Regions from separate parts of the Serratia nevei genome, predicted to be linked through region 1. Evidence: predicted binding sites of a transcription regulator. Region 1 holds the regulator's gene; each other region holds the start of a gene.

Region 1 (7,500 bases):
TGATGTCATTTTTCACCACCAGCGCTTCGGAACTGCCGAGCTGCGAGGCGATGAGGAACACTTCGATGGGGAGTTTCTGGCTGGCGGCCACCGCCAGCGGGCTGGAGCCGATATTGCCGATCTGCACGTCGCCGGAGGCCAGCGCACGCAGCACGCTGGAGCCGCTGTCGAACTTACGCCAGTCGACCGTCGCGCCGGACCGTTTGGCGAAGCTGTTTTCCGCCTGCGCCACCTTGGCCGGTTCTGCCGACGTCTGGTACGCCACGGTCACATCCACCGCGTAGGCGCTGGTTGCGCTGAGCGACAGCGCCAACAGCGCCGCGTTGCGTAAGGAAAAGAGTTTGCCCGCCATGTTCCGCTCCGTTGATAAAAATCTGTTCAGTTGCTGACAGTTTTATCTGAGCGATGACGGGCTATAAAAGAATAAAAAAGTCTTCTTTATTACCGTGAGTAATATAAACGCGGGTTACAGCGCGATACTTCCGCGCAGGAACACATGAGCATAGCCGCCGAGCAGCGTGCGATCCCCGTGCAGTTCGCAGAACAGTTCGCCGCCGCGTGCCGAGATCTGCTGCGCATGCAGCCGATGGCGGCCGAGACGCGCCGTCCAGTAAGGCATCAGCGTGCAGTGCGCGGAGCCGGTAACCGGATCTTCACCGCCGTCGAGCGTGAAATAACGCGACACGAAGTCCACGGTGTCACCCGGCGCGGTAACGATTACCGCACGCCCGGCCAGCGCGATCAGCGCCGGGATGTCCGGCCGCAGCGCGCGTACCTGCGCCTCGTTTTCCAGCACCACCATCAGCGCTTTCGCCTGCCACACCTCCTGCGGCTGCACGCCCAGCAGCGCCGCGAGGCCCGCCGGTTCAGCCACCTTCTGCGGCGGCCGCGCAGGGAAATCGAGCACCAGCCGTTCCCCGTCCTGCGCATCGCGCTTGACGAACAGCTCGCCGCCGGCCGAACGGAAGCGGATATCCTGCAGCGCCGGATTGATCGCGCTGAACATCACATGCGCCGCTGCCAGGGTGCCGTGGCCGCAAAGATCGACCTCGCGTTCCGGGGTAAACCAGCGGATAGCAGTCATGTCGCCGTCATCCCAGACAAAGCTGGTTTCCGGCAGGCCGATCTCGTTGGCGAGCGCCTGCAGCCGCTCAGCCGGCAGCGGCTGCGTCAGCAGGCAAACCCCGGCCGGGTTGCCGCGCAGCCCTTTGCCGGTAAAGGCAACCACGTGATAATAATTTTCCGCCATCGTTCGCTCCTTAATGCCAGATCAGTAACACACAGGCTGCGGTCAACAACCCCATGGAACCGTTGAAGATAACCCAGGCCTTTTTGCTGCGCAGCAGGCGGCCGATCACGGTGCCGAACGCCAGCCAGATAATGCCGGCGACAATGTTGACCACCAAAATGCCCAGCGCGATCGCCGCAATGGATCCGTTGTACTTATCGCCCGCCAGGCTGAAGCTGGCCACCGCCCCCAGCGCCATCAGCCAGGCTTTCGGGTTGAGGAACTGCAGCAGCCAGCCCTGATACAGCCGCACCGGCTGCGGCGGCGCCACGTCGGTTTCCAGTTTTTCATAGGCGGCGGTGGCGACTTTCCACGCCAGCCACAGCAGGTACAGACTGCCGAGGATTTTCAGGATCAGGTGCAGCGACGGGTAGACCAGGATCAGGCTGCCGACACCGAAGGCCACCAGCAGCAAAATGCTTTGCATGCCGAGCATGATACCGACCATCAGCCACAGCGATCGCATAAAGCCGAAGTTAGCGCCAGAGGTGGTCAACAGCAGGTTATTGGGGCCAGGCGTGATGGCGGCGACCCACAGGAAGCCCAGCATCGAAAGGAATAAACTCGGTTCCATGGCACGGGTGCTCCTCACCCAAGGCGCTTTTTTGCAGTATCATTGTTAGTTCTTGGTATTGAAGCTAACAGTGCGCTAGGGATCTCACAATAGCCGCCCACAACATTTTTACTCAGCCTATGCCTAACACTTTTCGCCCTCTGACCGGGGCCAGTAACCCGCACCTGCAAACGCTGTTGCCGCGGTTGGTGCGCCGCCGCGTGTTATTGAAACCGCATTGGCAACGGCTGGAATTGCCCGACGGCGATTTCGTCGATCTCGCCTGGAGCGAAGATCCGGCGCAGGCGCGCGACAAACCGCGCGCGGTGCTGTTCCACGGCCTGGAAGGCAGCTTCTACAGCCCCTACGCACATGGCCTGCTCAACGCCTGGCGTGAGCGTGGCTGGCTCGGCGTGGTGATGCACTTTCGCGGCTGCAGCGGCGTGCCCAACCGCAAGCAGCGCATCTACCACTCCGGTGAAACCGAAGATGCACGCTTCTTCCTGCGCTGGCTGCGCGACCGCTACGGCGAGGTGCCAACCGCGGCGGTAGGCGTTTCGCTCGGCGGCAACATGCTGGCCTGCTATCTGGCGCAGCAAGGCGCCGACAGCCTGCTGCAGGCGGCGGTGGTGGTCTCGGCGCCGCTGATGCTGGAGCCCTGTGCCTACCGCATGGAGCAAGGCTTCTCCCGCGTTTATCAGCGCTACCTGCTGGGGCAGCTGAAACAAAACGCCACCCGCAAGCTGTTGCACTACCCGGACACTCTGCCGCTCAAGCTGTCACAGCTGAACGGGTTGCGACGCATTCGCGAATTCGACGACGCCATTACCTCGCGCATTCACGGCTTTAGCGACGCTATCGACTACTATCGCCGCTGCAGCGCCCTGCCACTGTTGCCAGCTATTCAGACGCCGCTGCTGATCATCCATGCGAAGGACGATCCCTTCATGACCCATGAGGTGATCCCCGACGTCGCCGGCCTGCCGCGCAATATCGAATATCAACTGACCGAGTACGGCGGCCACGTCGGCTTCGTCGGCGGCACGCTGAAAAAACCGCACATGTGGCTGGAACATCGCATTCCGGCCTGGCTTTCCCCTTATCTGGACATCCCGACGTGATCATTCCCTGGCAAGAACTGGCAACCGACACCCTGAACAGCCTGATCGAATCCTTTGTACTGCGCGAAGGCACCGATTACGGCGAACACGAACGCTCGCTGGAACAGAAGGTGGAGGACGTGCGCCGCCAGCTGAAAAACGGCGAAGTGGTGCTGGTGTGGTCGGAACTGCACGAGAGCGTCAACATCATGCCGCGCGGCCAGTTCCGCGCCGGGCAGGAAGAAATTTAGTGGCGCTCGGTTCTATGACTGACGGAAAAAATCAGGTAACAATGGGGCATTGCAAACCAGCGCGCGCCATTTTTTCCTGAGATAGAGAGCGTCAACAAGAGCCACAATAATCCCCTGACGCCGGCGCATTCAACACGGAGTGACAACCATCATGTCTGCCAAACATCCCGTTATCGCGGTGACCGGTTCCAGCGGCGCCGGCACCACCACCACCAGCGTGGCGTTCCGTAAGATCTTCCAACAGCTCAACATCCGCGCCGCCGAGCTGGAGGGCGACAGCTTCCATCGCTACACCCGGCCGGAAATGGACGCGGCGATCCGCAAGGCGCGCGATCTGGGCAGACACATCAGCTATTTCGGCCCCGAGGCCAACGACTTCGGCCTGCTGCAGCAGAGCTTTATCGACTACGGCAAGAACGGCACCGGGCGCTCGCGCAAGTATCTGCACACCTACGACGAAGCGGTGCCCTACAATCAGGTGCCGGGTACCTTCACCCCGTGGGAACCGCTGCCGGCGCCGACTGACGTGCTGTTCTACGAGGGGCTGCACGGCGGCGTGGTCACCGAGCACCATGACGTGGCCAACCACGTCGATCTGCTGGTCGGCGTGGTGCCGATCGTCAACCTGGAGTGGATTCAGAAACTGATCCGCGATACCGGCGAGCGCGGCCACTCTCGCGAAGCGGTGATGGATTCGGTGGTGCGTTCGATGGAAGATTACATCAACTACATCACGCCGCAGTTCTCGCGCACCCACATCAACTTCCAGCGTGTGCCGACGGTGGACACCTCCAACCCGTTCGCCGCCAAGGCGATTCCCTCACTGGACGAAAGCTTCGTGGTGATCCACTTCCGCGGGCTGGATCAGATAGATTTCCCCTATTTGCTGGCGATGCTGCAGGGCTCTTTTATCTCACACATCAATACGTTAGTGGTTCCGGGCGGCAAGATGGGGCTGGCGATGGAGCTGATCATGGCGCCGCTGGTGCAGCGGTTGCTGGAAGGCAAGAAGATCGAATAAATGCGTTGAGCGCGGCGCCGGGCCGCGCTCCGTTTCGATTACGCCGGTTGGCGGATCTCGAAGCTGTGGGTCACCGTGGCAGCCTTGTTGAGCATCAGCGCCACCGAGCAGTACTTCTCCGCCGACAGGTTCACCGCACGCTCGACGATCTTGTTGGTCAGGTCCTGGCCGGTAACGATGAAGTGCAGGTTGATATGGGTGAACAACCGCGGGGCTTCTTCGCGGCGCTCGGAGGTCAGCTTCACCTCGCAGTCGCGCACGTCGTTGCGCCCTTTTTGCAGGATGGACACCACGTCGATCGCGCTGCAGCCGCCCACCGACATCAGCACCATCTCCATCGGGCTGGGCGCTTTATCACCGGCGTTGCCGTCCATCAGCACCTGGTGGCCGGAGGCCGATTCCCCCAAAAACGTTAACCCTTCCACCCATTTAACTCTTGCCTGCATTCTGGTCACTCCGGTTGATTTCTTAAAATCAGAGTACGCTTTCGCATAGAAACAGGCAACGTAACCTGATGCTAATCATGCTGAAGCGAGACAACACGAGACACCCGCCTTACTCTGTGCTACAAACAGAGCCGCAATAAATCTTTCCGGGACACTGAATTTCAGGGAAACGCCCAGAGAAAGGCTCCTTTACCGGTATGTTAACAGAATGTAGCTTGCAGCGCTTACGGCAAGTTAATATGCTAGAGCGACAGCGTATTTTTATGACACGCCTCAAAACTTGCCGGTAGCCCTCGCTCATGACTGCGGCTACAGGCGGGTTTTACAGGGAACTCTGACCCCTGTGACACAAGGCAGCGATAACAACAGAGGATAACAGCGAATGGTTCTCGGCAAACCGCAAACAGACCCTACTCTCGAATGGTTCCTGTCTCATTGCCATATCCACAAATATCCATCGAAGAGTACGCTGATTCACCAAGGTGAAAAGGCCGAAACGCTTTACTACATCGTGAAAGGCTCCGTCGCGGTGCTGATCAAGGATGAAGAAGGTAAAGAGATGATCCTGTCCTACCTCAACCAGGGGGATTTCATCGGCGAGCTCGGATTGTTCGAAGAAGGCCAGGAGCGCAGCGCCTGGGTTCGCGCGAAAACCGCCTGTGAAGTGGCCGAAATTTCCTACAAGAAATTCCGCCAGCTGATCCAGGTGAACCCGGACATCCTGATGCGTCTGTCCGCCCAAATGGCGAGCCGCCTGCAGGTCACCTCCGAAAAAGTGGGCAACCTCGCCTTCCTGGACGTTACCGGCCGCATCGCGCAAACCCTGCTGAATCTGGCGAAGCAACCCGACGCCATGACTCACCCGGACGGCATGCAGATCAAGATCACCCGTCAGGAGATCGGCCAGATCGTCGGCTGCTCCCGTGAAACCGTTGGCCGTATTCTGAAAATGCTGGAAGATCAAAACCTGATTTCCGCCCACGGCAAAACCATTGTCGTCTACGGCACCCGTTAATCCCTGAAAAAACGGCGCAGTCTGCGCCGTTTTTTTGTCTGCTCTCTGCCATGTGGCGCCGCCTGATCTACCACCCGGAAATCAACTACGCACTGCGACAAACGCTGGTGTTGTGCCTGCCGGTACTGTTCGGCCTGCTGATAGGCCAGCTGCAGCTCGGCCTGATGTTCTCCCTCGTGCCCGCCTGCTGCAATATCGCCGGGCTGGATACGCCGCATAAGCGCTTCTTTAAACGGCTGATCGTCGGCGGTTCGCTGTTCGCCTTCAGCAGCGTGCTGCTGCAACAGGCCCTGCTGTGGCACGTGCCGCTGCCGGCGCTGATGCTGGGCCTGGCGCTGCTGCTCGGCGTCACCGGGGAAATCAGCCCGCTGCACGCCCGGCTGTTGCCGGCGGCGCTGGTGGCCGCCATCTTCGCCCTCAGCACGGCCGGCACGGTACCCATCTGGCAGGCGCCGCTGCTGTACGCGATCGGCACCGCCTGGTACGGCTTATTCACCTGGTTCTGGTTCAAGCTGTGGAAAGAGCAGCCGATGCGCGAGACGCTGAGCCAGCTCTACCTGGAACTGGCGGACTATTTCGAAGCCAAATACTCACTGCTGACCCAGCACACCGATCCGCAGACCGCGCTGCCGCCGCTGCTGGTGCGCCAGCAAAAGGTGATGGATCTGATCAGCCTGTTGTACCAACAGCTTAATTTCCTGCCGCACGCCAACAACCTCGAGCAAAAGCGCCTGCAGCGCGCCTTTCAGGTGGCGATGGACCTGCAGGAGCACATCACCGTCAGCCTGCATCTGCCGGAAGAGGTGCAAAAACTGGTGGAGCAGAGCCAGGCCGAAGCGATCATTCGCCGCAATGCTCAGGTGATCGCCGGCCGACTGCGCGTGGTGGCGCACGATATTCTCTATCATCAACATTCGAAGCGCTTCTCCATGACCCACGAGCTGGCGGCGCTGGAAAAAATGGCGGCGCAGCATCCCGATAATCCGGTCGGCCAGTTTTGTTATTACCACTTCAGCCGCATCGCCCGCCTGCTGCGCACCCAGCATCCACTGTACCGCCGCGACCTGATGCCCGGCCAGCACCGCCTGCCGTTTTGGCCGGCGCTGGTCAGCTATCTGTCGTTCAAATCCACCGCCCTGCGCAACGCCGCGCGGCTGGGCGTAGCGCTGGCGGTCGGCAGCAGCCTGGGTGCGGTATTCAACCTGCCGAAGCCTTACTGGATCCTGCTCACCATCATGCTGGTGAGCCAAAACGGGTATAACGCCACCCGGGTGCGTATTCAGCACCGTGCGCTGGGCACGATTGCCGGGCTATTGCTGGCGGCCGGGCTGCTGCAGCTGCAGTTGCCGGAGGGAGAAACGCTGAGCATCATGCTGGTGATCACCCTACTGGCCTACCTGGTTTCGCGCAAGAACTACGGGCTGTCGGTGATTGGCTTTACGGTCACGGCGGTTTACACCCTGCAGCTGCTGGCGCTGAACGGCTCGCATTTTCTGGTACCGCGCCTGATCGATACGCTGATCGGCTGCGTGCTGGCGTTCGGCGGCACCATTTGGCTGTGGCCGCAGTGGCAAAGCGGGCTGCTGCGCAAGAATGCCCATCAGGCGCTGGAGAACGATCAAGCCGCGCTGCGGCTGATGCTGAAGCAACCGGAACCGGACGCCACCGCGTTGGCCTATACCCGCATGCAGGTCAACCAGGCACACAACGCGCTGTTCACCTCGCTCAATCAGGCGATGCAAGAGCCGGGGTTCGCGTCAAACTATCTGGCGGACATGCGGCTGTGGGTCACTCACAGCCAGTTCATCGTCGAACACCTGAACGCC
Region 2 (7,500 bases), 2.5 Mb from region 1:
CCCGCTTAAATCATTACCCCTTGACCGACGACACCACGTTAAGCGGCTGGGCGTCCGGCAGAATATTCATGTGCTCCAGCACCTGGGCCATGATCTTGCCGAACACCGGCCCGGCCACCGAACCGCCGAAGTGCTTGCCGGCTTTCGGGTTGTTGACCATCACCACCAGCGCCACCTGCGGATCGCTGGCCGGCGCCACGCCGGCGGTGTAGTTGATGTAGCCGCCGTCGTATTTGCCGCTCGGGCCCATTTTCTCGGCGGTACCGGTTTTGATCGCCAGCCGGTAGCCCGGCACCGCGGCGCTCACCCCGCTGCCGCCCGGCAAGGCGTCGCTCTCCATCATATGCACCACGGATCGTACCGTATCCGCCGGCAGAATACGCTGCCCCATCACCGGCGGCGTCACCTTGGTGATCGACAGCGGCCGATAAATGCCGAAGGAACCGATAGCGGCGTACTCGCGCGCCATCTGCAGCGGCGTCACGCGCAGCCCATAGCCGAAAGAGAAGGTAGCGCGCTCGATATCGGCCCAGCGTTCACGATGCTGCGGCAGATAGCCGCTGCTCTCGTTGCCGATGCCAAGCTCGGTCGGCCGCCCCAGGCCAAAGCTGCGATAGACCGCAGGCAGCACCGTGGCCGGCAGCGCCAGCGCAATGTGCGATACCGCGATGTCGCTCGATTTTTGCAGCACGCCGGTGATGGTCAACTTCGACCAGTGGCCGACGTCTTTGATCAGGTGACCGTTCACCCGATACGGCGTGGTGTCCAGCACCGTATCCGGCCGGATCAGCTTATGCTCCAGCCCCACCATCACCACCACCGGTTTCACCGTCGAGCCCGGTTCGAAGCTGTCGCTGCTGCACACGTTGCGAATGTCTTTCGCCGGGGTGCTGCCATAGTTGTTCGGGTTGAACGACGGGTAGCTGGCCATGCCGAGGATTTCGCCGGTGTCGATCTTGACCAGCACCGCACAGCCGGAGTCGGCCTGGTTGGCCACCACGCCGTCGCGGATCTGCGCATAGAGCACATACTGGATAAATTTGTCGATGCTGAGCGTCACGTTCGGCGGCGGCACCGGATCCACGCTTTTTAGCACGCCGATCACCGCGCCGCTGCCGTCCTTCTGATAGACCCGCAGGCCGTTTTTGCCCTGCAACAGCGGGTTGAAGCCCAGCTCGATGCCCTCCAGCCCCTGATTGTCCTGGCCGACGATGCCGATCAGCCCGGCGGCGTCCTGACCCATCGGATAAAAGCGGCTGAAATCCTGCTCGGTGCTGACGCCGGTCAGATGCAGTTTGCTGATGTAGGCGGCGTTGTCGTCCTCCACCTTGCGCGCCAGATAGACGAAACGCTTGTGCGCGTTGCTCTGGATCAGATGCTGCACGTCCGCCAGCGGGATCTTCAGCACGTTGGCCATGCTCTGCCAGCGCTCGTTGCCGGTGTCGGTCTGGGTATCGAGAATGTGTTTCGGATCCAGCACGATGTCTTTGGACGATACGCTGACCGCCAGCGCCTCATCGTTGCGATCGGTGATCATGGCGCGGTTGGTCGGCACCACCTGGGTGCGGATAGAGCGCTGGTCAGCTTGATCCGCCAACTGCTGGTGCTCCAGCAGCTGCAGATAGCCGACCCTGAACGCCAACAGAAAAAAACAGACCAGCATGCCGGCGCAAATCCAGCCGAAACGAACTGTGGAATAGGTTTTACCGCTTTTTTTGGTCGATGGCGCCACTGTTGTGTTAACCCTGCGTTTTTATTCGGTTTATGGTGTTATTTCAGTCTACCTTGCCGGAAATGGTCAGGAGATTGCAGTTTGTAAGAAAGTAAAAACAAACCGCATCACCGCTGCACATCCGCACTGTCGTTTAACTGCGGTTTACTTTGCGCCGGATCGCCGGGCTGCGGCGCGCTGGCCGGGTCAAAAATATGGTCGAGGATCGCGCGGGCGGTCGGCCCCGCCACCACGCCGTCGCCGCCGCCGTTTTCCAGGATCAGCGCCATCGCCACCCGGGGGTTTTTGTAAGGCGCGAACAGTGTATAGAAGATGTGATCGCGCAGCCGCACCGGGATCATTTTGGCGTTGTAAGTCTGGTTTTGCTTCAGGCTGAACACCTGCGAGGTGCCGGATTTGGCGGCGATCTGGTATGGCGCGGTGTGGAACAGCTTGTAACCGGTGCCGTTCGGCAAGTTGGCCATGCCGTACATGCCGTTGCGTACGATGCCCCAGTAAGGCGAGTGGGGATCGCCGATCTGCGCCGCTTGCGCCGGCGGCTGGTAGCGCGTCACCCGGTTGCCCTGCTGCAACGAATACAGCAGGTGCGGCGTTTTCACCTGGCCGTTGTTGATCAGCGTGGTCAGCGCTTTTACCATCTGGATCGGCGTCGCCACCCAATACCCCTGGCCGATGCCCACCGAAACCGTATCCCCCTGATACCAGCCCTTTTTGTGCACCTTCAGCTTCCAGTCGCGGCTCGGCAGCACGCCGCGGTACTCTTCGTTCAGATCGATGCCGGTGGACTGGCCGTAGCCGAACTGGCTCAGCCAGTGGTGGATACGGTCGATACCCATCTCATACGCCACCTGATAAAAGAAGGTGTCGGCGGATTCCTCGATCGCTTTGGTGACGTTGAGCATGCCGTGGCCGGTTTTCAGCCAGTCGCGGTAGCGGCGTTCGGTGCCGGGCAGCGTCCAGGTCGGCGCGCCGAAAAAGGTGGTGGTGGGTGTGATCACCCCGGCGAACAGCGCCGAAACGGCCATGTAGGGCTTCACCGTCGACGCCGGCGGGTACAAGCCCTGAGTGACGCGATTGATCAGCGGCAAATCCGGGTTGGTCAGCAAGGTCTTATAGGCCTGATAGCCGATGCCTTTGACGAAAGGATTGGGATCGTAGCTGGGGCTGGAGACCATCGCCAGGATGCCGCCGTCCCGTGGATCTTCCACCACCACCGCGGCGCGCTGCCCTTTCAGCACCGATTCGATGTACTGCTGCAGCGGTAAATCCAGCGTCAGGTAGATGTTCTTGCCGGCCTTCGGCGGCTGCTCCTTCAGCAGGCGGATCACCCGCCCGTGGTTATCCACCTCCACCTCCTGATAGCCGGTGGTGCCGTGCAGTTCGGACTCGTAATAGGCCTCGATGCCCTGTTTGCCAATGTTGCGGTCGGCGGCATAGTTCTCGCTCAGCCCGGCCTTGTCCAGGCGTTTGAGATCGTTGTCGTTGATCTTCGACACATAGCCCAGCACGTGCGCCAGCTGGGCGCCGTAAGGATATTCACGCTGTTGATAGGTATCGATCGTCACCCCGTCGAAACGGTATTGATTGACGGCAAAGCGCGCCACCTCGGTGTCGCTCAGCCCGGCTTTGAGCGTCACCGGTTTGTAGCGGCTGTTGTGGTGCATGTCGTCGCGAAACGCGCTGATGTCCTCCGGCGTCAAGTCGACGATCGGCGTCAGCGTCTGCAGCAGCGCCGCCATGTCGCTGATTTTGCTGGGCGTGACCTCGATACGATACAGTGTCACGTTTCGCACCAGCGGAATGCCGTTGCGATCGAAGATCAGCCCGCGGCTGGGGGCGATCGGCAGCATCTTGATGTCGTTCTGGTTGGAACGCGTCTGGTAAAAGCCGTGCTGGCGGATTTGCAACCGGTAGAGATTGACGATCAGCACGCCGAAACAGACCACCACCAGTGCCAGCGCTACGCCGGCCCGGCGGATAAACAGCCTCTCTTCCGCAGAGTGGTCGCGAATTTTTTCTTTTAACAGGGCCATGCGGTGCCGATACCTTTTGCGTCACATTTCCCCGCAAAATCAGGGAACTGAAAAGCCGGCAAGCATAGCGTTATCGGGCGCACCGCCCCATGAAAAGGTTGCTAATGAAATGGCATAACTGTTTCAGCATATTGGAATGTTACCGTCGGCGTTTTTTTCACCGCGCTTCCCATTGAGCCGCCGTTCGCCCCAATGCTACAATGTGATCTTAATCACACTATTCCCGATATTCCCCCGCATTTCCCTGTCGGCGCCCTGCCGGATGCGGCTTTTTGTTACATAGGATCGAGTTCGATGAGTACCATTGCCACCGGTTTAGTCATGATGCGCTGGGAGTTGCTGAGCGCCGTGATGATGTTCTTCGCCAGCCAGTTAAACGTCGTTTGCCGTAAGACCAGCCGTAACGGCATGGCGTTCATGTTCAGCAGCCTGGGCCTGTTTACCGCCTGCTGGTTCGTGATGGGCCTGATGGGCATCCACCTTACCCTGGAAGCCTTCACCCAATTCTGGTCTTCGGCCTGGGATCGCTACGTGGACGTGGTCAGCACCATGCCGGTCGATTGGCCGATGCCGTAATCTCGCCGCAGGGGCGGCGCACCGGCCGCCCCGCCGATTATTCCGTTTCCGTTGACGGCGCCGCCGCCAGCCGCGCCATCAAGGCCCCTGCCTCAATCAACAGCGCCTGCTCCCGCTCCGTTAAACAGCTCTCCATCGCCGCCAGCAGCCACGCCTCGCGCCGGCTGCGGCTTTGCTGCAGCAGGCCCAGCCCGGCGGGCGTCAGGCACACCCGCACCCGGCGTTTGTCTTCGGCGTCCGGCGTGCGCACCAGCAAGCCATCGGCCTCCAGCTCACGCAAGGCGGCCGCCAGGTTAGAGGAACGCATGCGCTCCGATTCCGCCAGCAGCGACGGCGTCGCCTCGCCGCCGTGGCGATCGATAGCCCCCAACAGCATCAGCTGGGCCCAGGATTTTTCGTCGCTGCGCGATTCGCGCCGTAAACGGCGCACCAGCGACATTAACTGCGTGCGCAGCAGCGTCACGTCTTCAGGATGATCTTTCTTCATTGGCATCAATCTAGCGTTCAGTTTATCCCTGCTTTCACACCGCCGGATCGCGCGGTGCCCTTCCTGGCTACCGCGCCGCTCTGGCTTAACCTAGTTACCTATGATAATATAGCTATTAATATATAGCAAAAAAGACACTGCATCGGCAGGGTTACGTTTGCTCACGCATTTGCCCCTCGCCGATTAATTTGCAGTGTTATTATTATTTTGCTTAATAAATCCCTCCTTATTCAACGTGGTACGGTAAGCCGATGGAAGCGTGGAAAGTCAATCTGATCTCGGTCTGGCTCGGGTGTTTCTTCACCGGGCTGGCGATGAGCCAAATCCTCCCTTTTCTGCCGCTGTACGTCGAACAGCTCGGCGTCAGCGATCACCAATCCCTCAGCCTGTGGTCCGGGCTGGTGTTCAGCGGCACCTTTTTGGTCTCGGCGGTAGTCTCACCGCTGTGGGGCAGCCTGGCCGACCGCAAAGGCCGCAAGCTGATGCTGCTGCGCGCTTCGCTGGGCATGGCGATCGTCATCGCGCTGCAGGGGCTGGCCACCAACGTCTGGCAGCTGTTCGCGCTGCGCGCCCTGATGGGGCTGACGTCCGGCTATATTCCCAACGCCATGGCGCTGGTCGCCTCGCAGGCGCCGCGCGATAAAAGCGGCTGGGCGCTGGGCACGCTCTCTACCGGGCAGATCTCCGGCGTGATCGCCGGGCCGCTCTTGGGCGGGCTGATGGCCGATCATCTGGGGCTGCGGGTGGTATTTTTCGTCACCGCCGGGCTGATGTTCGTCAGCTTCCTGGTGACGCTGTTCCTGATTAAAGAGCGGCGCATCACGGTGAAAAAAGCGGATCAGCTGAGCGGCAAGGCGGTATTCCGTTCGCTGCCCTATCCGACGCTGATCGTCACGCTGTTCGTTTGTACCCTGATGATCCAGCTGGCCAACTCGTCCATCAGCCCGATCCTGACGCTGTTCATCCGCGAGCTGTCCGGCGACGTCAGCAATATTGCCTTTGTCAGCGGCATGATCGCCGCCGTGCCCGGCATTGCGGCGCTGATCTCGGCACCGCGCCTCGGGCGCCTCGGCGATCGCATCGGCACCGCTCGCATCCTGATCGCCGCGCTGCTGTTCACCACCGGGCTGTTCGCCGTGATGGCCTGGGTCAATACGCCGCTGCAGCTGGGCCTTCTGCGCTTCCTGCTCGGCTTCGCCGACGGCGCGCTGATGCCGGCGGTGCAGGCGCTGCTGCTGAGGTATTCCTCCGATCAGGTGACCGGGCGCATCTTCGGCTATAACCAATCCTTTATGTACCTGGGCAACGTGGTTGGCCCGCTGCTGGGTTCGGGCATTTCGGCGATGATGGGGTTCCGCTGGGTGTTCGCGGTGACGGCGGTGTTGGTGCTTTGCAATGCGCTGCAGCTGCGCCATCAGTTCAAAAAAGTGGAGAGTCAACGCGCGGGATAACGGGAAATGCGGGGAAACGCCTCAAGCAGTGGTGGGACAATGACGCCCATCAACCGTGCCACCACTGCCAAAGGCGGCCGTAGCCTACTCGACGCGGCGGTCATTTAATATTTATGTAAGTAAATAAAGTGTTGCGGGCGTGTTGAGGGCCGCCGCAGCGGCCCTTGCGGATCAGAACATGGTATTGTCGTTGGCCGATTTTTCCGGCACATCCTGATTGACGTCCCAATGCTCGGTGATTTTCCCCTGATCGTTCACCCGATAAATATCCACGCTGGCGGTGCCGCGATCCTGCGGGTTATTTTGGTATTTGACGTGAACATAGACCAGATCGCCGTTGACCGCACTGCGGTATATTTTGGCGCTGTACTGCGGATTGTCCTTAAAGGTCTGGCTGAAAAAATCCAGGAACGGCTTGATGCCGTCGCCGACGAACGGGTTATGCTGCTTGTAGTTTTCCACAATCAGCCTCTGCGCCACGCCGATGTCGTGGCGGTTGAAGAAGCCCGCGTACAGATCTTCCACCACCTTCAGCTTCTGCTGGGCATGATGATAACCGCCTTTGCCGGTCGATTTGTAAGACGCCGCCTGATCCGTTGACAGCGCCGGGTAACTCGCCAGCAAGCCGCCGACGATCGCACAGGTGATCAATGCCTTTTTCATAACTGCTCCTTATTTTCCTGAGTGACCTACGATTTTCAGCTGCCCTTTCAGATGGGTGAAGCTGCCGTCCTTGGCGGCGATGTTGGTGTACACCTCGCCGCGCTCAAAGTCCTCGATATGCGTCACGTTGTCGCCGGACTGAGGTTCGTGCCAATAGACCATATAGACCTTCGGCCGAATCTCCACCGCAGTGTATTGCACGGTATCGGTGATGCCCTGCGACGCCTCGCCGATGCCGGTGAAGGTCATGGTCTTGTCATCGGTAAAATCCAGCTTGAAGGCGAAATCGCCGAAGGTCACCTGCACCACTTTACCGACCGCAATGAACTGCCCGTGTTTTTCCGTCATCGTTGCCGCCTTACTGTTAGTCAGGGAGGGTTGCGCCGCCGTAGCGGCGGGCAATGCCAGGGGGAAAGTCAGGGCTATCGCCAGCGCGATGCCCGTTCGCTTCACTGTTTTCATCGTTCCTTCTCCTTTCCGTGGTTGAAAACGAGAATCATTATTATTTCTTAAGGGTTGGCGGAAATATAAGAATAATCTCTATTCCCATCAGGCACC
Region 3 (7,500 bases), 550 kb from region 1:
GCTGTTGCTTTTGCAGGCCGGTGAGGAACGGGTGGTCGACAACCGTTCGCATCAGGCTTTTTGTCAGGCTCTGTCAGACGCGGGGCGCCCTTGCGAAGGGGGGCTCCCGTGGGTTATCAACGGCGCACGCCATGAGATCCTGTTCGAGCGGGACGCGATGCGCGCCGAAGCACTGAACGCAATCCTGCGCTTCTTTGCTCAACACTTAGGCGGCGCGCTGCCGCCGACAACTCCATCAGAGGTTAGAACATAACGCTATGTATCACGTCGTCGCTTCCGATTTAGATGGCACGCTGCTGTCTCCCGACCATACCCTGTCGCCGTACGCCAAAGAAACGCTGAAGTTGCTGACCCAGCGCGGCGTGCATTTCGTGTTCGCCACCGGCCGCCACCATATCGACGTGGCGCAGATCCGCGACAGCCTGGAGATCAGCGCCTTTATGATCACCTCTAACGGCGCGCGGGTGCATAACACCGCCGGCGAGTTGATCTTCAGCCATAACCTGGACGGGGATATCGCCCGCGATCTGTACGGCATGCTGCACGACGATCCGGAGATCACCACTAACGTCTACCGCAACGATGACTGGTTCATCAACCGCGAAAGCCCGGAGCAGGAAGAGTTCTTCCAGGAGTCGGTGTTCAAATATCAGCTGTTCGAGCCGGGCCTGCTGGAAACCGACGGCGTCTGTAAGGTCTACTTCACCTGCGAAGATCACGAGCGGCTGCTGCAGGTGGAAGATGCCATCAACGCGCGCTGGGGCGATCGGGTCAACGTCAGCTTCTCGTTCCCGACCTGCCTGGAAGTGATGGCGGGTGGCGTGTCGAAAGGGCATGCGCTGGAAGAAGTGGCCAAGATCATCGGCTATACGCTGCAAGAGTGCATCGCCTTCGGCGACGGCATGAACGATCTGGAGATGCTGTCGATGGCCGGTAAGGGCTGCATCATGCGCGATGCGCATCAGCGCCTGAAGGATATGCTGCCGGAGCTGGAAGTGATCGGCTCCAACGTCGATAACGCGGTGCCGCACTACCTGCGCAAGATGTTCCTCTGAAATCACCCGGCCGTTTCTCTGAAATAACAAGGGCGCCTTGCGGCGCCCTTAAAGTCAATGATAAACCGGATGACGTTGCCGAGCTGACAGTGGGCAATATCTAAAAAACAAGGAAAATCAATTTATTGATTTTCGACTGATATCCACAAAGGAGGAAAAACCACGTTTTTTCCTCCTTTGTCAGCAATTCAAGGGCGCCTTGCGGCGCCCTTGGCATTACTTGTGCTGGCCCTGCTTCTGCAGGAACTGCACGCCCTTGTCCGGGAAGTCGGTGAACACACCGTCGACGCCGGCCTGGTTGTAAATCACGTCATACAGCTGGTTCACGTCGGTCACGTACTTCGGCAGCGCATCGGCGCGGATGGTGAACGGGTGCACCGCCAGCTTGCTGGCATGCGCTTCTTTCACCATGTCGGTCAGCACGATGTGGCCCGGCTTGGATTGATCCGCGACCACCAGCATGTGGTAGTCCGGCCCGATGCCGTCGGCATACTGAGCGATTTTCTTCATCGCGCCCGGCTTGAACATCCAGTCGTAGTCGTATTCTACCCACTTGCCGTCGGCTTTCTGCTCGTAGGTTTCCTGCCAGTCGTTATAGGCGATCAGCTGCACCAGCTTCAGATCCATGCCCAGCTTCGGCTCCAGCTCGTTCTTGATGCGTTTGAGCTCGTTGGCGTCGAAGCACTGCAGGTAGACGTTATCGTTCTTGCCGGTGTAACCGTACTGCTTGAGTACCGCCAGCACTTTGCTGGAGATGTCTTTGCCTTCCTGTTTGTGGAACCACGGCGCCTTGATTTCAGGGTAGATGCCGATGTTTTTGCCGGTCGAATGGTTCAGACCCTGCACGAACTCGATCTCTTCCTGGAAGGTGTGTACGCGGAAGTCGGATTTGCCCATCGGGAAGCGGCCAGGATAACCCTGTACCTTCTTGCCGTTTTCGATTTCAAAGCCTTCGGTGAACTTCAGCGATTTGATCTCCGCCAGCGTAAAGTCGATGGCGTAGTAGCGGCCGTCTTTGCGCGCGCGGTCCGGGAAGCGTTCGGCGACGTCGGTGACGCGATCGAGGTAATGGTCGTGCAGCACCACCAGCTCGTTGTCCTTGGTCATCACCAGATCTTGTTCGAGGTAATCGGCGCCCTGGGCGTAGGCCATCGCTTTCGCCGGCAGGGTATGTTCCGGCAGGTAGCCGCTGGCGCCGCGGTGGGCGATCACCACTTTGTCCGCTGCCTGTGCGGCGCTGACCATCGAGGTGGCGAGAATGATCCCTGTCAGCAGGGCTTTGACTTGAGTCCGCATTCCGTTTTTCTCCGTGTTGTTGGGGGCAGGGTAGTAAAAAGGCCGCAGGGCGGCCTTTAAATCATGCAAAAGTCGTGTGACGCTTAACCGCGCTTGGCGGCGATTTCCGCGTGGTGTTTCTTTTCGTTCAGCATGGTCAGCAGCAGCAGGATAACCGCCAGCACGCCGCCGCCGATCATCACCATGAAGCCGCCGTCCCAACCGAAGAAGTCCACGGTGTAACCGACGATGGCGCTGGCTGCAACCGAGCCGCCCAGGTAGCCGAACAGGCCGGTGAAGCCCGCGGCGGTGCCGGCGGCTTTCTTCGGCGCCAGCTCCAGTGCGTGCAGGCCGATCAGCATCACCGGGCCGTAGATCAGGAAGCCGATGACCAGCATACAGATCATGTCCACGGTCGGGTTACCGGCCGGGTTCATCCAGAACACCACGGTGGCAATGGTCACCAGCGTCATGAAGAACACGCCAGTGGCGCCGCGGTTGCCTTTGAACACTTTGTCCGACATCCAGCCGCACAGCAGGGTGCCCGGGATACCGGCGTATTCATACAGGAAGTAGGCCCAGGACGACTTGTCCAGCGCGAAGTGTTTCACTTCTTTCAGGTAGGTCGGCGACCAGTCCAGAATGCCGTAACGCAGCAGATAGACGAACACGTTGGCGACCGCGATGTACCACAGCAGCTTGTTCGGCAGGATGTACTGCATGAAGATCTGCTTGGCGGTCAGCTCTTCTTCGTCTTTTTCGCTGTAGTCGTCCGGATAGTCGTTTTTGTACTCTTCAATCGGCGGCAGGCCGCAGGATTGCGGGGTGTCGCGCATCAGGGCGAAGGCGATCAGGGCCACCAGGATGGCACCGAAGGCCGGCATGTACAGCGCCGCGTGCCAGTCGTTGAACCAGGCCATACCCAGCAGGAACAGCAGCGGCGGCAGGCCGCCACCCACGTTGTGGGCGCAGTTCCAGATGGAAACGATGCCACCGCGTTCTTTCTGCGACCACCAGTGCACCATGGTGCGGCCGCACGGCGGCCAACCCATGCCCTGGAACCAGCCGCACAGGAACAGCAGGACGAACATGATGGCGATGCTGGAGGTGGCCCACGGCACGAAGCCCATGAACAACATCACCGCCGCCGCCAGGATCAGGCCGGCAGGCAGGAACACCCGCGGGTTGGAACGGTCGGAGACCGAACCCATGATGAATTTGGAGAAGCCGTAGGCGATGGAGATGCCCGACAGCGCGAAGCCGAGGTCACCGCGGCTGAAGCCTTGTTCGATCAGGTAAGGCATGGCCAGGGTGAAGTTCTTACGCACCAGATAGTAAGCGGCGTAACCGAAGAAGATCCCCAGGAAAATTTGCCAGCGCAGCTTACGGTAGAGCGGGTCTACCTTATCGCTCGGCACACGGGCGGTGTGTGCGGCCGGCTTAAAAATACTCAACATGAGCGCCTCCGATGGCTTTATCTGTTATCACATCAATATGACCTTTTACGTTCATTTGATGATTGAGCGGATATCGAATGTGGTGTTTTTGTGTTCCATAACGAGCGCCATTGTCATCAAATACGCCTGGTGTCGCTGTGACGAATGGCGCAATTGTTACACTTTCATGAAACCACGGCGGATTTTGAGCGATTCGTTAACGTTATGAAATAGAAAAACGTCCAAAAATCGTGATTATGATCACATTGATGGTTTTTTGTGGACATTTTTATTTCGTTTCATGTTCGTTATTGTTCCTTATCAAACAAAGACCCTAATAACCGTGGCTCAATAGGCTCATAACTACCGATCCTGAGGGAGCGACATGAGCAGCTATTTTGACGGCGGCGAAACGGATGTGATCATCATCGGCGGCGGCGCCACCGGTGCAGGCATCGCCCGCGACTGTGCGCGGCGCGGCTTGCGCTGCATCTTGCTGGAGCGCCACGACATCGCCACCGGCGCCACCGGCCGCAACCACGGTTTACTGCACAGCGGCGCGCGCTATGCGGTGACCGACGGCGAGTCGGCGCGCGAGTGCATCGAAGAGAACCGCATCCTGAAACGCATTGCCCACCACTGCATCGAGCGCACCGATGGGCTGTTCATCACCCTGCCGCAGGACTCGCTGGACTATCAGCAACAGTTTATCGCCGCCTGTCGCCAGGCCGACATCGACGCCGAAGCGATCGACCCGCAGCTGGCGCTGCGCCTGGAGCCGGCGGCCAACCCGGCGCTGATCGGCGCGGTGCGGGTGCCGGACGGCACCGTCGATCCCTTCCGGCTGACCGCCGCCAACATGCTGGACGCGCGTGAACACGGCGCGCAGATCCTGACCTACCACCAGGTGGTGGGGCTGCTGCGCAGCGGCGACCGGGTGACGGGCGTGCGCGTTTACGACCATCAGAATCAGCGGCGTTATGAGCTGCATGCGCCGGTGGTGGTCAACGCCGCCGGCATCTGGGGCCAGCAGATCGCCGAATACGCCGACTTGCGCATCCGCATGTTCCCGGCCAAAGGGGCGCTGCTGATCCTCGGCCACCGTATCAACAACATGGTGATCAACCGCTGTCGCAAACCGGCGGATGCCGACATCCTGGTGCCGGGCGACACCATCTCGCTGATCGGCACTACCTCGACCCATATCGATTACGACCAAATTGACAACATGCTGGTGACCCCGCAGGAGGTGGACATTCTGATCCGCGAGGGAGCGCTGCTGGCGCCCACCCTGGCGCAGACCCGCATTCTGCGCGCCTATGCCGGGGTGCGGCCGCTGGTGGCCAGCGACGACGATCCCAGCGGGCGCAACGTCAGCCGCGGCATCGTGCTGCTCGATCACGCCGCTCGCGACGGGCTGGAAGGGTTTATCACCATCACCGGCGGCAAGCTGATGACCTACCGCCTGATGGCGGAGTGGGCCACCGATAAGGTGTGCGAAAAGCTTGGCGTAAACCGCCCGTGTACCACCGCGCAGGACGCGTTGCCCGGCTCCCGCCAGTCGGCGGAGGAAACGGTGCGCAGCGTGGTTTCTCTGCCCGCCAGCATTCGCGGCTCGGCAATTTACCGCCACGGCGATCGCGCCAGCCAGGTGCCGGCGGCCGATCGGCTCGACACCAGCCTGGTGTGCGAATGCGAGGCGGTGACCGCCGGGGAAGTGCGCTATGCGGTCAATTCGCTGACCGTCAATAACCTGGTGGATCTGCGCCGCCGCACCCGCGTCGGCATGGGCACCTGCCAGGGGGAACTCTGCGCCTGCCGCGCCGCCGGGCTGCTGACGCGCTTCAAGGTCAGCACGCCGCAGCAGTCCATCGCACAGCTGTCGCAGTTCCTCAACGAACGGTGGAAAGGCGTACGGCCGATCGCCTGGGGCGATGCGCTGCGTGAGAGTGAATTTACCAGCTGGGTTTACCAGGGGTTATGCGGGCTTGAGGCCCAGGCCGACAAGGAGCAGGAGGCGGATGATGCGATTTGACGTAGTGGTGATTGGCGGTGGCCTGGCCGGCCTGAGCTGCGCCATTGCCGTGGCCGAACAGGGCAAGCGCTGCGCGGTGGTCAGTTCCGGCCAGAGCGCGCTCTACTTCTCCTCCGGCTCGCTCGATCTGCTGGCGAGATTGCCGGACGGCACGCCGGTCGAGATGCCGCTGGCGGCGTTACCGCAGCTGGCGCAGCAGGCGCCGCAGCATCCGTATGCCCTGATCGGGCCCGGTCGGGTGGCGGCGCTGTCCGCCGCCGCACAGCGGCTGCTGGCGCGCTGCGGGTTGAACCTGCAGGGCGAGGGTACCAATAACCATCTGCGCATTACGCCGCTGGGCACGCGCCGCGCCACCTGGCTCAGCCCGCAGGCGATCCCGACGCTGCCGCTGACCGGCCAACTGCCGTGGCGGCGCATCGCGGTGATCGGCATCGAGGGGTTCCTCGACTTCCAGCCGCAGATGGCCGCCGACTCTCTGAGCCGGGAGCTCGGTGTGCAGACGGACGTGGCCTATCTGCACATGCCGGCGCTGGACAGATTGCGCAATAACCCCAGCGAGTTCCGCGCGGTGAACATCGCCCGGGTACTGGATTTGATGGAAAGCCTGCCGCCGATGGCCGAGGAGCTGCGGCGGCTGGCGGGCGAGGCCGACGCGCTCTTCCTGCCAGCCTGTCTGGGCCTGGAGGACGACGCGTCGCTGGCGGTGCTGCAGGATGCGGTCGGCAAACCTATCCGGCTGCTGCCGACGCTGCCGCCTTCGGTGCCCGGCATGCGTTTGCATCAGGCGCTGCGGCGGCGTTTTCAACAGCTGGGCGGCGTTTTCATGCCTGGCGACAGCGTGCTGCGCGCCGAGTGCGAAGCCGGCCGCGTCACCGGCCTATATACCCGCAACCACGGCGATATTCCGCTGCGGGCGCAGCAGGTGGTGCTGGCCAGCGGCAGCTTCTTCAGCAATGGGCTGGTGGCGGATTTCGACGGGGTACGCGAGCCGATCTTCGGGCTGGACGTGCACAGCCGCGCCGATCGCGCCGACTGGAGCCGGCGCGAGCTGTTTGCACCGCAGCCTTATCTGCAGTTTGGCGTGCGCACCGACGGCAGGCTGCGGGCGATGAAACAGGGAATGCCGTTCGACAATCTGTATGCCATCGGCGCGGTCGCCGGCGGCTACGATCCGCTGCAGCAGGGCTGCGGCGCCGGCGTGTCATTGATCGGTGCGCTGCACGTCGCGCAGCAGATCGCCGCGGAGGAAAACGCATGAGCCTGCATCAGGACCACAGCTTTGAAAGCTGCATCAAATGCACCGTCTGCACCACCTACTGCCCGGTCGCCAAAGTGAACCCGCTCTATCCGGGGCCAAAACAGGCGGGGCCGGACGGCGAGCGGCTGCGGTTGAAAGATCCGGCGCTGTACGACGAAGCGCTGAAATACTGCACCAACTGCAAGCGCTGTGAAGTGGCCTGCCCGTCCGACGTCAAAATCGGCGACATCATTCAGCGCGCCCGCGCCGACTTCGCCCAGAGCAAGCCGACGCTGCGCGACGCCATCCTCAGCCACACCGACATCATGGGCTCGCTGTCGACGCCGTTCGCGCCGATCGTCAACGCCGCTACCGGGCTGAAACCGGTGCGCAAGCTGTTGGACAAGGCGCTGAAGATCGATCACCGCCGTGAACTGCCGAAATACTCGTTCGGCACTTTCC
Region 4 (7,500 bases), 2.0 Mb from region 1:
AACTCGCTGTATTACGATTCGGTCGGCGCTTCGCCGGTCGCGGGCTTCGATCCGAAGTTTTCCACCTTTGCCCAGGGGTTCTTGCGCTTCGGTGACTTTAAACTGTCGTACATTACCTTCTATGCGCTGATCGCCATCATATTCGTCTGGATCCTGTGGACCAAGACCCGCTTCGGCAAGAACATCTTCGCCATCGGCGGCAACCCGGAAGCGGCCAAGGTGTCCGGGGTCAACGTGCCGTTGAACCTGATCATGATCTATGCGCTGTCCGGCGTGTTCTACGCCTTCGGCGGCTTGCTGGAAGCGGGACGCATCGGCAGCGCCACCAATAACCTCGGCTTTATGTATGAGCTGGACGCCATCGCCGCCTGCGTGGTGGGGGGCGTCTCCTTCGCCGGCGGGGTGGGTACGGTGTGGGGCGTGGTGACCGGGGTGATCATCTTCACCGTCATTAACTACGGCCTGACCTATATCGGCATCAACCCGTACTGGCAGTACATTATCAAGGGCAGCATCATCATCTTCGCCGTGGCGCTGGACTCGTTGAAATACGCCAAGAAGAAGTAGGTTTACCGCAGTACAGACAACAAGGCCGGCCTATTGCCGGCCTTTGTTTTGGGCGTTTGCCGCGTCAGGGCTGTTTGGCTTTCTGCTTCTCTTCTTTCAGCTTGTGCTCCAGCTCCACCAACTGTTCCGGTGAAACTGCGGGATAGCCCTGGGCGTCTTCCGGCACGGTGTGCATGGCGGAGATCGGGATCAGCGGGCCAAGGAAGCGCGGTTCGCGCTTGAGGATGTACAGATCGGTCAGCGCGCCCAGGCGAGCGAAGATCTCGCGGGCGCGGACCGTCATCATGTCTTTCGGCGACGGCACCGCGTAGCACTGCGCCTGAATGCCCATGTGCAGGGCGATGAACAGCGCGCGCTCGCAGTGGAAACGCTGGGTGATGATGATGAAATCGTTGGTGTCGAACACCTTGCGGGTGCGCACGATGGAGTCCAGGGTACGGAAACCGGCGTAGTCCAGCACGATATCGCTCGGCGCCACGCCGGCGGCGATCAGATCGCGACGCATGGTCATCGGCTCGTTATAGCTTTGCTGGGCGTTGTCGCCGCTCAGCAGCAGGTATTTCACCTTGCCGCTGTTATAGGCGTTGATCGCCCCCTGAATGCGGTAACGGTAGTACTGATTGATCACCCCGGTGCGGTAATACTTGGCGGTGCCGAGCACCACGCCGACCTGGCGGTGTGGCAATTCCTGCAGTTCGTCGTAGACGTAAGGCGCGGTTTTCCAGCTGATCCAGCGATCCAGCGCAATAGCCGAACCCATCAACACCGCAATGATGATGAACAGGCTGATGATCAGGCGTTTCCACATGTTGTTGCCTTACGCGCGCCGGGCTGAAAAAGATGGATCAAGGCTACTTTACCTGACCGATCGACGCAAGACGCGAACCGCCTGAAGCACGCGCAACGCCGCATTTTTAGGCGGTTTTGCCGCACAAAAAAGCCCGGCGGAGCCGGGCTGGGTCAATTTAGCGCGCCAGTTAGAACGAGGTGCGCTTGTAGCTGCGGTACTGCGGCCGCCAGAAGTTGTGCTCGATGGCTTTCGACAGCGCGTCTTCGGAGGTGACGATCGCCACGCCCTGCAGCTGCGCCGCTTTACCCACTTCCATGGCGATGCACTTCGACACGCCCTGAATATCGTCGATATTCGGCAGCAGTGCGCCGTGGCCGTCGGTGGCCAGCGGCGAACAGTCCGCCAGCGCGCGGCTGGCGGCCATCAGCATGGCGTCGGTGACGCGGGTGGCGCCGGAGGCCAGCACGCCGAGGCCAATCCCCGGGAAGATGTAGGAGTTGTTGCACTGGGCGATCGGGTACAGCTGCTCTTTATAGCTCACCGGCGCGAACGGGCTGCCGGTTGCCACCAGGGCGGCGCCGTCGGTCCAGTTGATGATGTCTTCCGGACGGGCTTCCACGCGCGAGGTCGGGTTGGACAGCGGCATCACGATAGGGCGTTCGCAGTGCTTGTGCATTTCGCGGATCAGCTCTTCGGTAAACAGCCCCGGCTGGCCGGACACCCCGATCAGAATGGTCGGCTTGGCGTTGCGCACCACGTCCAGCAGCGAGATGGCGTCGCTGGCGGTTTCCCAACCGGCCAGGTTGTCGCTCTTCTGTACCAGTTTGCTCTGGAAATCGAGCAGGTTCGGCAGTTTGTCGGTCAGCAGGCCGAAGCGGTCGACCATGAATACGCGGGCGCGCGCTTCGTCTTCGCTCAAACCTTCGGACTTCATCTGCGCGATGATTTGCTCGGCGATGCCGCAGCCGGCGGAACCGGCGCCGAGGAAGGTGACGGTCTGATCGCGCAGCTGGCTGCCGGCGGCGCGGCTGGCGGCGATCAGGCTGCCGAGGGTGACCGCGGCGGTGCCCTGGATGTCATCGTTGAAGCAGCAGATCTCGTCGCGATAGCGGTTCAACAGCGGGGTGGCGTTGTTCTGCGCGAAGTCTTCGAACTGCAGCAGCACGTTCGGCCAGCGGCGTTTGACCGCCTGAATAAACTCTTCGACGAAGGCGTGGTACTCCTCGCCGGAGATGCGCGGATGGCGCCAGCCCATGTACAGCGGATCGTTGAGGCGCTGCGGGTTGTTGGTGCCGACGTCCAGCACCACCGGCAGCGTGTAGGCCGGGCTGATGCCGCCGCAGGCGGTGTACAGCGACAGCTTGCCGATGGGGATGCCCATGCCGCCGATGCCCTGGTCGCCCAGGCCAAGGATACGCTCGCCGTCGGTGACCACGATCACCTTGACGTTCTGCTTGGTGGCGTTTTGCAGCATGTCATCGATGCGATCGCGGTTCGGGTAGGAGATGAACAGCCCGCGCGCGCGGCGATAGATATCGGAGAAGTGTTCGCAGGCCTCGCCGACGGTCGGGGTGTAGATAATCGGCATCATCTCGCTCAGGTGCGAGTCCAGCAGGCGGTAGAACAGGGTTTCGTTGGTGTCCTGGATGTTGCGCAGGTAGATGTGCTTGTCGTTGTCGTTCTTGAAATCCTGGTACTGACGGTAGGCGCGTTCCACCTGTTCTTCGATGGTTTCCACCGCTTCCGGCAGCAGGCCGTGCAGGTTGAAGTGGCTACGTTCTTCCTCGGTGAAAGCGCTGCCTTTGTTCAGCAGCGGAAATTCCAGCAGAATCGGGCCGGCGTAAGGGATGTAGAGCGGGCGTTTGCTTTCGTATTCTAGTTCCATCAGTTTTACTCTTCACGTATCAGATAACTTTATTGCCGACGATCCTAAGAGATAAAGAGAAGATGTACAGCATTTGTTGCCAGATGATGAACCAGGTTGGCGTAATTATCGACAATCAAATGATTTTTTAACTAAAGAAAGTCTCTCTGGCGGCGTTGGGGCATTGTATTTGGCGGGCGGGGCTGTTAGCGGCGGAACCGGATGGCTCCGCCGTGGTGCGCTTAGAACGCGGCGCGGCTGACGTTTTGGCAGCCCAGTGCCGCCAGCGTGGCACGGGTGGCGTCCCACTGGCTGAGGATCGCCTCTTGCGGTTCGACCAGCACGGCGCGGCGGATGTTCAGGCAATCGCCGCCGGAGAGGTTCAGCAGGATCAGCGCGGCCTGCAGCGGCGGCAGGCTCGGGTTGAAGGCGGCGTTTTCTGCATAGCGGCCGGCGTAGAGGTTACCGTCCTGCGTTTCCAGCGCCACGCCGCTGTGGGCGTTGCTGTACGGTGCGTGGCTCTGATTGGCCGCAGCCAGCGCCGCCTGCGTCAGCGCATCGTCCAGCGCCAACCGATGGCCGTGATCGACCTTGTCCATCAGCAGCGAAGCGATATCCAGATCTTTCGGGCCGAAGGCGTCCGGCAGATAGTCCGCCAGCGTGGCCGGCGCGCGGCCCGGCAGACGGATCTGCAGCTCGCCGCCGCTGTTCAGTTCATTCATAAACTGACGGCAGTGGCCGCACGGCGTGTAGTTGACGGTGACCGAGGCCAGCGCAGGCTCGCCGCGCAGCCAGGCATGGGTAACCGCACATTGTTCTGCATGCACGGTTTGCTGCAGCGGTGCGCCGCTGAATTCCATATTGGCGCCGAAATAGAGGTTGCCACTTTGCCCGCGCGCGATGGCGCCGACGTGGAAGTGCGATATCGGGGTTAACGAGCAGGCCGCCGCCAGCGGCAGCAGCGCGAATGCCAGCGCGTCATCGTCCAACCCGCAGCCTGTGCGGATCGCCGCCGCTTGCTCGGCCGTGAACATCGCCGGAAAGTCAGGCGCGTCCAGATAGGGCCGCAGGGCGGATTGCAGTGTCGCGGGCAGTGCGCTGAACGCGGTGTGAAAACGCGGATGCATAGAAAGTCTCTCTACAGGTTAACGGGATAACATTCTAGGCAGGCCAGAGACATTAAAGTGTGATTAATGTCTCTTAATTGATGAAATTAATGCAATGAGATACATAAATGCGAGATGTATCGCAAGTTTCACCCTGTTCAACCGAACAGGTGCAGCAGCACCGGGAACAGGAACGGTGCCAGCAGGGAGGTGATGATGCCGCAGATCACCAGCGCCAGCGAGCCGAAAGCGCCTTCCTGGTAGTCCATCTCCGCGCAGCGTGCGGTGCCCAGCGCGTGGGATGCGGTACCCATCGCCAGACCGCGCGCCGAGTGGGTGGTGATTTTCAACAGGTTGAACAGCGTATGGCCGAACACGGCGCCAAGGATACCGACGAAAATGACGCAGACCGCGCTGATCGCCGGAATGCCGCCGAGCGAGTCCGCGACGGCCATGGCGATCGGCGTAGTGACCGATTTCGGCAGGATAGAGGCGGCGATTTCCGGCGTGGCACCCAGCCACAGGGCGATGGCGCCACCGCTGATCATGGCGGTCAGGCTGCCGATGAAGCACACCGCGATAATCGACTTCCAGCGCGCGCGGATCTGGTGCAGCTGTTCATACAGCGGGAAGGCCAGCGCGACGACCGCCGGCTGCAGCAGATCGTTGAGGATTTTGCTGCCCTGAAAGTAGCGCTCATAGGGGATGCCGGTGAGCAGCAGCAGCGGGATGATCACCGCCATGGAAACCAGCAGCGGGTTGAGCAGCGGCATGTTCAGCTTGCGCGCCAGCCAGCGCGCGGCGAAATAGACCGCCAGCGTCAGCGGCAGCGACCACCAGATTTCATGGATCATGGGTTGCCCTCCGTGTCATCGGGCTTACCGGCGATGCGGCGCTCGCGGTGAAAATAGTGTGAGGTATAGCCGACCACCACCAGCACCATCAGCGTGCTGATGAGGCAAGAGATAACCAGCGGGCCCAGATGCGCGACGATCTGGTCGTAGTATTTCATCACCCCGACGCCGATCGGCACGAACAGCAGCACCATGTAGCGGATCAGCAAATGGCAGCCGGGTTTAACCCATTTGGCCGGCAGGATCTGGGTAGAGAGCAGGGCGAACAGCAGCAGCATGCCGAGGATGCTGCCGGGAATGGCGAACGGCAGCAGCGCCGCCAGCGCATTGCCGACGAACAGACAAAGGTAGATGAGGAGCAGGGCTCTCAGGTATTTCCAGCACAGTGTGAGCACGTTGGCCATTGTCTTTTCCCGTTTAACTGATGCATTCATCATACAATTAAACTGTGAGCCATGCCACAGATCGCACCATGAATTCTCGCTATGGATGCCATGCTCGATCGGCGGGTTGACAGCCCGCAATCGCTGGTACGCGTGGGTTTAGCGCGTATCTTCGGCGGTTGCCGCCGCGTGTTCCGCCAGCCGGTGGCCGAGGAAGAAAAACAGCAGGCTGAGCAGCGCGGCGACGATCAGCATCACGAACATCAGCGGCGGCGCGGCATAGCTGAGCAGTACCCCGCACAGCACCGGGTTGATGGCGCCGCCCAGCGCGCTGAGATTTTGTACCCCATAGTAGCTGCCTTTCAGGTGCGGCGGCGCGATAAAGTCGATGAACATGTATTCCACCGGGATAACGATGATTTCGCCGAGGGTAAACACCGCCATCGCCGCCAGCCACAGCCAGACCGCCTGGCCGGCCACCATAAAACCGAGCAGCCCGACGATGAAAAACAGCGTGCCCAGCGCCAGCCAGCGCAGCATGTTTTCCTGACGCATGCCGCGGCTGAGCAGGTATTGCAGGGCGATGACGATGCTGGCGTTGACGATCATCACCAGCCCGATGATTTTGTAGGCGAACTCGGCGCTGGAGACGGTGATCAGGTATTGCGACAGATAGCCGGTGAACTGACCGAACACGACGGCACCCAGGGTACTGCCGAGAGTGAAGTAGATCAGCCGCCGATCGCTGCGCAGGATAGTCACCGTCTGGCGGAAGTTGGGGAGCGCCGCGGGGGCGGCGGCTGGCGTTGCGCGCTGTTCCCGACCGCGCAAGCGCAGGCTTAGCGTCGCCACCGTCGCCAGCGCCAACCCGCCCGACAGGTAAAACGGCAGCAGCGGGCTAAGCCCGGCCACCAGAACGCCGAGCGCAGAACCGATCGCCCAGCCGACGTTGACCAATGTGTAGTTGATTGAGAAAGCCTTGATGCGCTGCTCGACCGGCAGCCAGTCGGCGAAACAGGCCTTAATGGTGATGCTCAGCACAGAATAACAGGTATGCAGGATCGCCAGCACCACGATCACGCCGCCGGGGCGCGGGATCCAGGGAAGGGCGAAGAAGCTCAGCGCAAACAATAAAATCGACAGCAGGATCAGGCGGTTCTTGCTGAATTTGTCCACCAGATAGCCGCCGTACAGGCTGGCAAGGATGCCGAGGGTCAGGCTGACGCCCAGGATCACGCCCACGCTCTTCGGCAGCAGATGGAAATGCTCGGTGAGATAGATGGTAATGAACGGCAGCGTCACGCCGCGGCCGATGGTCAACACCAGCGAACTGGCCAGCAGCATGTTAATCAGCGAGGGGAATCCCTTCATTCGAAGCCTGTGTATGCATACAGTTATTGGGCAATGCAGATAACATAGCGTATTTTGGCGAGGACGGAAGGGGAAAGCCGAAAATTAGTTTAAAAACAGAGGCTGCGTCGGCAGCCTCGTCAAAAACAGCATTATTTACCGTGTTCGGCCTGCAGCGTGGCGAACCACGGCTGCACGAAGTCGCTGCTGCTGCCCCAGCCGGGGATGATCTTCGCCAGCCCGGCGACGTTGACCGGCCCCGGCTGCGCCAGCAACAGCGCTTGCGGAATGACCGTCGCTTTGAACTGATAGCTGTCCGGCGTGCTTTCCCCGGCGATCTTGTTGGCTACCAGGCGCAGGTTGACTGCGCCGATAAGTTTCGGATCCACCGCCACGCTGACCTGCCACGGGCTGCCGGCTTCGCGCATCAGTTGCAAGTCCTGGTTGGAGATATCGATGCTGTACAGCTTGATCTCGGTGCGGCCGTTCTCTTTCAATGCCTTGTAAGCGCCCTGGGTGAAGGCGTCCCAGGTGCCCCAGATGGCGTCGATCTTGCCTTTCGGGTATTTCGCCAACACCGCGCCCA

What was found. Region 1 encodes CRP, which controls carbon source genes, mostly activating them, when cyclic AMP is high. Its sites were predicted from a motif close to ATGTGANNNNNNTCACAT; they were not measured.
Region 2: V8N38_RS12035 (YjcB family protein) is a predicted target of CRP. The motif match lies at 3,966-3,983, and genes of this name have one in related genera.
Region 3: glpT (glycerol-3-phosphate transporter) is a predicted target of CRP. The motif match lies at 4,016-4,033, and genes of this name have one in related genera.
Region 4: cdd (cytidine deaminase) is a predicted target of CRP. The motif match lies at 4,406-4,423, and genes of this name have one in related genera.

The regions. Positions count from the first base shown of each region.
Region 1 covers NZ_CP149940.1:4,960,319-4,967,818, forward strand. Annotated here, with positions in the region: gene tauA (taurine ABC transporter substrate-binding protein) at 1-352, opposite strand, end outside; gene V8N38_RS23745 (PhzF family phenazine biosynthesis protein) at 467-1,249, opposite strand; gene V8N38_RS23750 (LysE family translocator) at 1,260-1,862, opposite strand; gene V8N38_RS23755 (hydrolase) at 1,982-2,962, shown strand; gene V8N38_RS23760 (YheU family protein) at 2,959-3,192, shown strand; gene V8N38_RS23765 (phosphoribulokinase) at 3,344-4,213, shown strand; gene V8N38_RS23770 (OsmC family protein) at 4,252-4,659, opposite strand; gene crp (cAMP-activated global transcriptional regulator CRP) at 5,042-5,674, shown strand; gene V8N38_RS23780 (YccS/YhfK family putative transporter) at 5,725-7,500, shown strand, end outside.
Region 2 covers NZ_CP149940.1:2,483,213-2,490,712, reverse strand. Annotated here, with positions in the region: gene V8N38_RS12045 (penicillin-binding transpeptidase domain-containing protein) at 14-1,732, opposite strand; gene mrdA (penicillin-binding protein 2) at 1,840-3,765, opposite strand; gene V8N38_RS12035 (YjcB family protein) at 4,060-4,341, shown strand; gene V8N38_RS12030 (MarR family winged helix-turn-helix transcriptional regulator) at 4,379-4,828, opposite strand; gene V8N38_RS12025 (multidrug efflux MFS transporter) at 5,080-6,279, shown strand; gene V8N38_RS12020 (ester cyclase) at 6,451-6,942, opposite strand; gene V8N38_RS12015 (MoaF-related domain-containing protein) at 6,952-7,404, opposite strand.
Region 3 covers NZ_CP149940.1:165,936-173,435, forward strand. Annotated here, with positions in the region: gene pldB (lysophospholipase L2) at 1-253, shown strand, start outside; gene yigL (sugar/pyridoxal phosphate phosphatase YigL) at 258-1,055, shown strand; gene glpQ (glycerophosphodiester phosphodiesterase) at 1,272-2,351, opposite strand; gene glpT (glycerol-3-phosphate transporter) at 2,435-3,787, opposite strand; gene glpA (anaerobic glycerol-3-phosphate dehydrogenase subunit A) at 4,152-5,801, shown strand; gene glpB (glycerol-3-phosphate dehydrogenase subunit GlpB) at 5,791-7,059, shown strand; gene glpC (anaerobic glycerol-3-phosphate dehydrogenase subunit GlpC) at 7,056-7,500, shown strand, end outside.
Region 4 covers NZ_CP149940.1:1,598,253-1,605,752, forward strand. Annotated here, with positions in the region: gene mglC (galactose/methyl galactoside ABC transporter permease MglC) at 1-567, shown strand, start outside; gene sanA (outer membrane permeability protein SanA) at 632-1,375, opposite strand; gene V8N38_RS07625 (NAD-dependent malic enzyme) at 1,545-3,242, opposite strand; gene cdd (cytidine deaminase) at 3,464-4,348, opposite strand; gene V8N38_RS07635 (CidB/LrgB family autolysis modulator) at 4,486-5,181, opposite strand; gene V8N38_RS07640 (CidA/LrgA family protein) at 5,178-5,585, opposite strand; gene V8N38_RS07645 (MFS transporter) at 5,724-6,935, opposite strand; gene V8N38_RS07650 (sugar ABC transporter substrate-binding protein) at 7,067-7,500, opposite strand, start outside.